2 regions of the Mycolicibacterium alvei genome follow, and region 1 is predicted to be linked to the other one. Evidence: predicted binding sites of a transcription regulator. Region 1 holds the regulator's gene; the other holds the start of a gene.
The links. The regulator LexA, encoded in region 1, represses DNA repair genes until DNA is damaged. The targets are predictions, from matches to a motif close to CGAACANNTGTTCG.
Positions count from the first base shown of each region.

Region 2: the regulator LexA is predicted to act here: its motif matches at 1,280-1,293, upstream of cofD (2-phospho-L-lactate transferase).

Region 1 is NZ_AP022565.1:1,300,703-1,304,116, reverse strand. Features, by position in the region: gene G6N44_RS06175 (LGFP repeat-containing protein) at 1-1,501, shown strand, start outside; gene lexA (transcriptional repressor LexA) at 1,550-2,269, opposite strand; gene G6N44_RS06165 (LysM peptidoglycan-binding domain-containing protein) at 2,526-3,071, shown strand; gene nrdR (transcriptional regulator NrdR) at 3,236-3,414, shown strand, end outside.
Region 2 is NZ_AP022565.1:2,017,355-2,020,768, forward strand. Features, by position in the region: gene G6N44_RS09630 (DUF3499 domain-containing protein) at 1-241, opposite strand, end outside; gene G6N44_RS09635 (metallopeptidase family protein) at 372-794, shown strand; gene G6N44_RS09640 (WhiB family transcriptional regulator) at 804-1,205, opposite strand; gene cofD (2-phospho-L-lactate transferase) at 1,500-2,483, shown strand; gene G6N44_RS09650 (coenzyme F420-0:L-glutamate ligase) at 2,480-3,414, shown strand, end outside.

The DNA.
Region 1 (3,414 bases):
CATCACCGGTCAGCTGCTCGAGAAGTACGAAAGCGTCGGTGGTCCCGAAGGTGATCTGGGCTTCCCGACCGCCGGCGAAACCGAGGGCGGTCTGGGCCCCAACAGCAGGATCAGCACGTTCGCGGCTGCCGACAACCCCGTCATCTTCTGGACTCCCGACTACGGCGCGGTGATCGTGCGTGGTGCGATGAACGCGGCCTGGGAGAAGCTCGGTGGCGCGAAGGGCGCACTGGGCGCCCCCATGGCCGACCAGACCGAAGACGGCAGTGTCATCAGCCAGCGCTTCAGCGGGGGAGCGATCTCGTGGGACCGCGACTCCAACGCGTTCACCACCGAGCCGTCGAAACTCGCCTCCGAACTGAGTGGACTGGAGGTTCCTGGACTCGGACAGACCCCGGCCACGGCGCCGCAGCCCTCCGGTACGGACACCAAGAAGCCGTTCTCCTGGCATTGGAGCTGGTGGTGGCTGATCGCGGTGGTCCCGGTCGTGCTGCTCGCCGGGCTGATCGTGGGGGCTGCGCTCTGGCACCGTCGCCGCGCCGGTGGCGATGACGACTTCGACCATGACCCGTTCGACGACGACTACGCCGACGGCCCCAAGGCTTCGTCCTATGACGAGGACCGATACGGCGATGCTCGGTATGGATCGGGTGGGTACGACCGCGACGAGTATCGCGATGATCGCGGGTCCGATGTGGCGAACGACTACGGGCCGAGCGCTGCCTATGGCGGCGAGGTCGCGACGACGCGGTTCGCCGAACCCGGCGAGCAATCGACGAGTGCGGCATCTCCGTACGACGAGCCCACCGACATCGCCATCCCGGTCAGTCAGTGGGCCGCCCCGCACGGAGCGGCCGGCGGCTACGGGGCACCGGGCGAGGACGAGGAACCGCCGGAGGATTCCTCGCGGCTGGCCGGCCCGGAGCAGGGCTTTGACGACTATGACGACTTCGAATCCGACTATGACGATGAAGACGACGATTTCGAGGACGATGGATTCGACGACGAAGACCTCGATACGCCCATCGACGCCGACTTCGAGGAAGTCGCCGAAGACGACGACGTCGATGACTTCGAAGCGGAGCTCGTAGACGAGAACCCGCCGGACACCCGGTCGCTCGGCGGTGCAGTCGGCGGGATGCGCGAGGCCGGGGCTTTCGCGGCGCTGAGCGGACTGGTGCCGGGCGATCAGGACAACGTGGACACCGCGCCCACCCGCGTCATCACCGAGGCGGAGGCCTACAGCGGTGAGGCCTACAGCAGTGAGGCGCACAGCGGGCGCCATGCCGCCATCGAACTCGACGAGATACCCAGTGCCACCGCGATCCACCTACCGTTGGAGGACCCGAACCGCGCGCCGGAGGGCTATCCGATCAAGGCGGACACCAAGTCCGGCCGATACTGGGCGCCCGACAGCAGTGAGTACGACGATGCAGTGGCCGAGATCTGGTTTGCCAGTGAGGAATTCGCCCGTACGAACGGATTCGTGCGCACGGATTGAGCGGTAGGGCCCGGGCCGCCATCCGGTGCAACCGGGCCCGCCGGACGGTCAGATCTTGCGGATCACGGTGACAACCTTGCCGAGCACCGCGGCGTCGTTGCCGGGGATCGGCTCATATGCCGGGTTGTGCGGCATCAGCCAGACCTGACCGCGGGTCCGCTTGAACGTCTTGACCGTGGCTTCGCCGTCGATCATGGCTGCCACGATGTCTCCGTTGTCGGCCACACTCTGCTGGCGCACGACCACCCAGTCGCCGTCGCAGATGGCGGCATCGACCATCGAGTCGCCGACGACCTTGAGCAGGAACAGCGACCCTTCGCCGACCAGTTCGCGCGGTAGCGGGAAGACGTCCTCGACGGCCTGTTCGGCCAGGATGGGACCGCCCGCGGCGATACGCCCGAGCACCGGCACGAAGGTCGGCTCGGGAAGCGCATCGGAACCGGCCACGTCGGTGGACACCAGAGCGGTGGGCGACGGATCGTCGGCGACACGTACGTCGACCGCGCGCGGGCGGTTGGGATCCCGACGCAGGTAGCCCTTGCGTTCCAGGGTGCGCAACTGGTGGGCGACCGACGAAGTCGAGGTCAACCCGACCGCATCGCCGATCTCGCGGATGCTCGGCGGGTAGCCGCGACTGCTCACCGACGCGCGGATCACGTCGAGAATGGTGCGTTGCCGGTCGGTGAGCCCTTCGGTTCGGCGTGGGCCGGCGCCGTCCGATCCGGCCGGGCTGTCGGTGCTGCCGTCCCTGCTGCGATCGTCGCTCATGGGGCCGAATGTAGTCGTTGATCGAACATTAATCAAACATGTGTTCGACGCGTGTTGTGGGCGTGTCTGCTGGTGGGGCCGCGTGGTGGGGTGCGCGACGGGTGTTTCCGGCCCGGGTGCGGGATCGGCGACCCCGGAGTCGTCGGTGCCCTGCTCTATCGTTTGGCAACAGTTCGATCACATGTTCTATCAATCGAACACCTGAGCGAGTACATTCGAACACAAGAGCGAATCCGTCCCACCGAAAGGCAGTCAGATGGCGATCATCGATATCCCCGCCGATAGCCGTTCCCGCGCGGCTCGGGCCGTGCCCCAGTCGCCACCGCAGCGCGCCAGGGTTCGGGGCGGTGCCGGCACTGCCGGTGCTGTAGGTGCGAAGGGCAGCGCCACCTTCGGTAGCGGTGCGGCCAGGCCGGTCCGCCGGGTGCAACGCCCGGCCCCGGACCGCCCCGCTGCCGGCACGGTCCGCTACCGCGGAACCGGAGTGCTGATGTCGCGCGCATCCCATCGCAGTCGGCCCATCACGCCGGTGACCACGGTGTTGCTGGCCCTGGTCGCCGCCGGCATCACGGTGTGGCTGGGCCTCGTGGCCCAGTTCGGTGGGGTGATGGGGATCGAGAGCCCGGAGCCGACCGAGCTTGCGGTGGTCCAGGTGAAATCGGGGGAGACGCTGCAGCAGGTGGCGCGCAGGGTCGCCCCGGATGCCCCGGTGTCCCGGGTCGTCGAGCAGATCCGTGACCTCAACCAACTGGAATCCGCAGCAGTCGACCCCGGGCAGACGCTGCTCGCGCCGGTGGGCTGAGCAGCCCGATGCCTGCTGAATCGTCCTGGCCGGCAGCCACACTGGCCGGCGTCGGAGTGAGTCCCTACATGCCACTGGACCCGGCGGTGAGTCTCCCGCGGGCATCGCGGGTACGCTCAAGGACGCTCGAACTAGTTGTCCGGCGGTATGACGAAGGAGCGGTAATGCACTGTCCGTTCTGCCGTCATCCTGATTCGCGCGTCGTCGATTCCCGGGAGGCCGACGAGGGCCAGGCCATTCGGCGCCGGCGATCATGCCCGGAGTGCGGACGTCGGTTCACCACCGTGGAGACCGCGGTGCTGGCTGTGGTGAAGCGCAGCGGCGTGACCGAGCCCTTCAGCCG
Region 2 (3,414 bases), 720 kb from region 1:
CCAGCGCCACCAGATCGTCCTCGTCGGGATGGGTGGGCAACGGACCGGCATGACGCACCAACTCCCAGCCTCGTGGCGCAGTGATGCGGCCGGCGTGGCCGACACAAAGGTCCCAGGAGTGGGGTTCAGACACCGTGGCCAGAGGTCCGACTACCGCCGTGGAGTCGGAGTAGACGAAGGTCAACGTCGCCACGGCATAGTGCGGGCACCCGGGCCGGCAGCAGCGACGGGGAACATTCACGCAACAGAGATTACTTCGGACGATCGCTGTCCGGCGCCGGACACGCGCAGCCGTCGAGTCCAGATCCCGAACCGTTACGATCATCGCCGTGGCCCAGCGCAACCTATGGCGATCGCGTCGCGGCCGCGATATGCGCGGACCGCTACTTCCGCGCTCGGTTCCCGGCTGGCGTAGCCGCGCCGAGCGGTTCGACATGGCGGTGCTGGAAGCGTATGAGCCGATCGAACGGCGGTGGGCGTCGCGGATCAAAGATCTCGATGTCGCCGTCGACGAGATACCGCGGATGTCCCCGAAAGATCCCGACAGTGTGCAATGGCCACCCGAGGTGATCGCCGATGGCCCGATCGCGTTGGCGCGGCTGATACCTGCCGGGGTAGACGTCAGAGGAAATGCGACCCGGGCTCGAATTGTCTTGTTCCGCAAGCCCATCGAGCGCCGGGTCAAAGGATCAGATGAGCTGGCTGACCTGCTGCATGAAATCCTGGTGGCCCAGGTGGCCACCTATCTGGGAGTCGAACCGTCCGTCATCGACCCAACGATCGACGACGACTGACACGTTGCGTCAGATGATGCCGCGTTTGAGTCGGCGACGCTCCCGTTCGGACAATCCTCCCCAGATACCGAAACGCTCGTCGTGCGCAAGCGCATACTCCAAGCAGGCATCCTTGACTTCGCAGCCCAGGCAGATGCGCTTGGCCTCGCGGGTAGACCCGCCCTTCTCCGGGAAGAACGCCTCCGGGTCGGTCTGCGCGCAGAGCGCACGTTCCTGCCATTGGTCGTCTTCGTCTTCCGGATCAACATCAATGTGTTCGGGAACCGAACCCACCGGTACCAGACTCAGTTGGGGGCGTCCGACCCCAATCGGTGTCGTTCCCGTGTTGATGTGCGGTGCGTTGTCTACCGAGCCGAGTAGCCGATCGTCAAATCGGACCACATGATCGAAATCGCCGCTCTCATAAGACATTTTCCCCCGCCTCCTCACTCGGTCTCATAGATCCTAAGTGGAGTCCCACCCTTGCGATGCGCGGTCACTCCATTCGAACAGTTGATCGAATCTCGGTCCGCGACACCGGAATCGGTCACCAACCGGGAAATGACACATCTGTGATTACACACGTGTTAGCTGCCGGGGTCAAGCGCCAGAGCGCGAATTCATACCATCTCGTTATGTCAAATCGGCGCGTCGCGACATCGGCGTGTCCTGCTCGTGACTACGCCGTTTCCATCCGGACGCGCTCAACGCCTAGGGTCGGACGTTGTGAGGATCACCGTTCTGGTCGGCGGCGTCGGAGGCGCCCGGTTTTTGCTGGGAGTGCAGCACCTGTTTGGCCTCGGCCAGTTCGCGGAGGCCGACAGCAAGCACGAACTCACCGCGATCGTGAACGTCGGCGACGATGCCTGGATGCACGGCGTCCGGATCTGCCCGGACCTCGACACCTGCATGTACACGCTGGGCGGCGGTATCGATCCCGTACGTGGTTGGGGCCACCGCGATGAGACCTGGCACGCCAAGGAGGAACTCGCCGCATACGGCGTACAGCCCGACTGGTTCGGCCTGGGCGACCGGGACCTGGCCACCCATCTGGTCCGTACCCAGATGCTGCGTGCCGGCTACCCGCTGTCGCAGGTCACCGAGGCTTTGTGCAAGCGTTGGTCACCGGGGGCGCGGTTGCTGCCGGTCACCGACGACCGCAGTGAGACACACGTGGTGATCACCGACCCGGCCGACGGTGACCGCCGCGCGATCCACTTCCAGGAGTGGTGGGTGCGTTACCGCGCGCAGGTGCCCTCGCACAGCTTTGCGTTCGTCGGCGCGGAACAGGCAACCGCCGCACCGGGCGTCGCCGAAGCGATCGCCGAGGCGGATGTGGTGTTGCTGGCGCCGTCAAATCCGGTCGTGAGCATCGGACCGATCCTGCAGATCCCCGGAGTCCGCGGCGCACTGCGCTCGACCAAGGCGCCGGTCGTCGGCTACTCCCCCATCATCAACGGAAAACCGTTGCGCGGCATGGCAGATGAGTGCCTGTCCATCATCGGGGTGGACTCCACCTCACAGGCCGTCGGCCAGCACTTCGGGGCCCGGTCGGGCACCGGGATCCTGGACGGCTGGCTGGTACACGAAGGCGATGAGGCCGAGATCGAGGGGGTTCAGGTGCGTGCGGTCCCACTGCTGATGACGGACCCGTCGACGACCGCCGAGATGGTGCGGGCCGGTCTTGATCTCGCAGGCGTTCGACTGTGACCACCGGGGTGCGCACCGAGCACGGATCGGCCGGCCGGGTCGAGATCCTGCCCGTACCAGGGCTCCCCGAGTTCCGGCCCGGAGATGATCTGGCCGCGGCCCTCGCCGAGGCGGCCCCATGGTTGCGTGACGGGGACGTGCTGGTCATCACCAGCAAGATCGTCTCCAAGTGCGAAGGCCGCATCGTCACCGCTCCTTCCGATCCCGACGAGCGGGACGCCCTGCGGCGCAAACTGATCGACGGCGAGGCGGTTCGGGTACTGGCACGTAAGGGTCGGACCCTGATCACCGAGAACGCCATCGGACTGGTCCAGGCCGCGGCCGGAGTCGACGGGTCCAATGTCGAATCGAACGAGTTGGCGCTGCTGCCAACCGATCCCGATAGCAGCGCGCAGACGTTGCGGGAAGACCTGGGTGAGCGACTCGGCATCTCCATCGGTGTCGTGATCACCGACACCATGGGCCGGGCCTGGCGAAACGGCCAAGCCGATTTTGCGATCGGTGCATCCGGGCTCACGGTGTTGCACGGATACGCGGGCGCGCACGATCGGCACGGCAACGAGCTACTGGTCACCGAAGTCGCAGTGGCCGACGAGATCGCCGCGGCGGCCGATCTGGTGAAAGGCAAACTCACCGCGATCCCGGTCGCGGTGGTCCGCGGCCTGGAGCTGACCGATGACGGGTCGAACGGCCGCACACTGCTCCGCTCCGGCGAGGACGATCTGTTCTGGCTCGGTACGGCCGAGGCTATCCAGATGGGACGCAGCCAAGCTCAGCTACTGCGTCGCTCGGTGCGTACCTTCTCCGCTGAGCCGGTCGATCACGCACTCATCGAAGCCGCGGTCGGCGAGGCGCTCACCGCGCCCGCGCCGCATCACACCCGCCCGGTGCGCTTCGTCTGGGTGCAGGACGGCGCCACCCGCATGCGGCT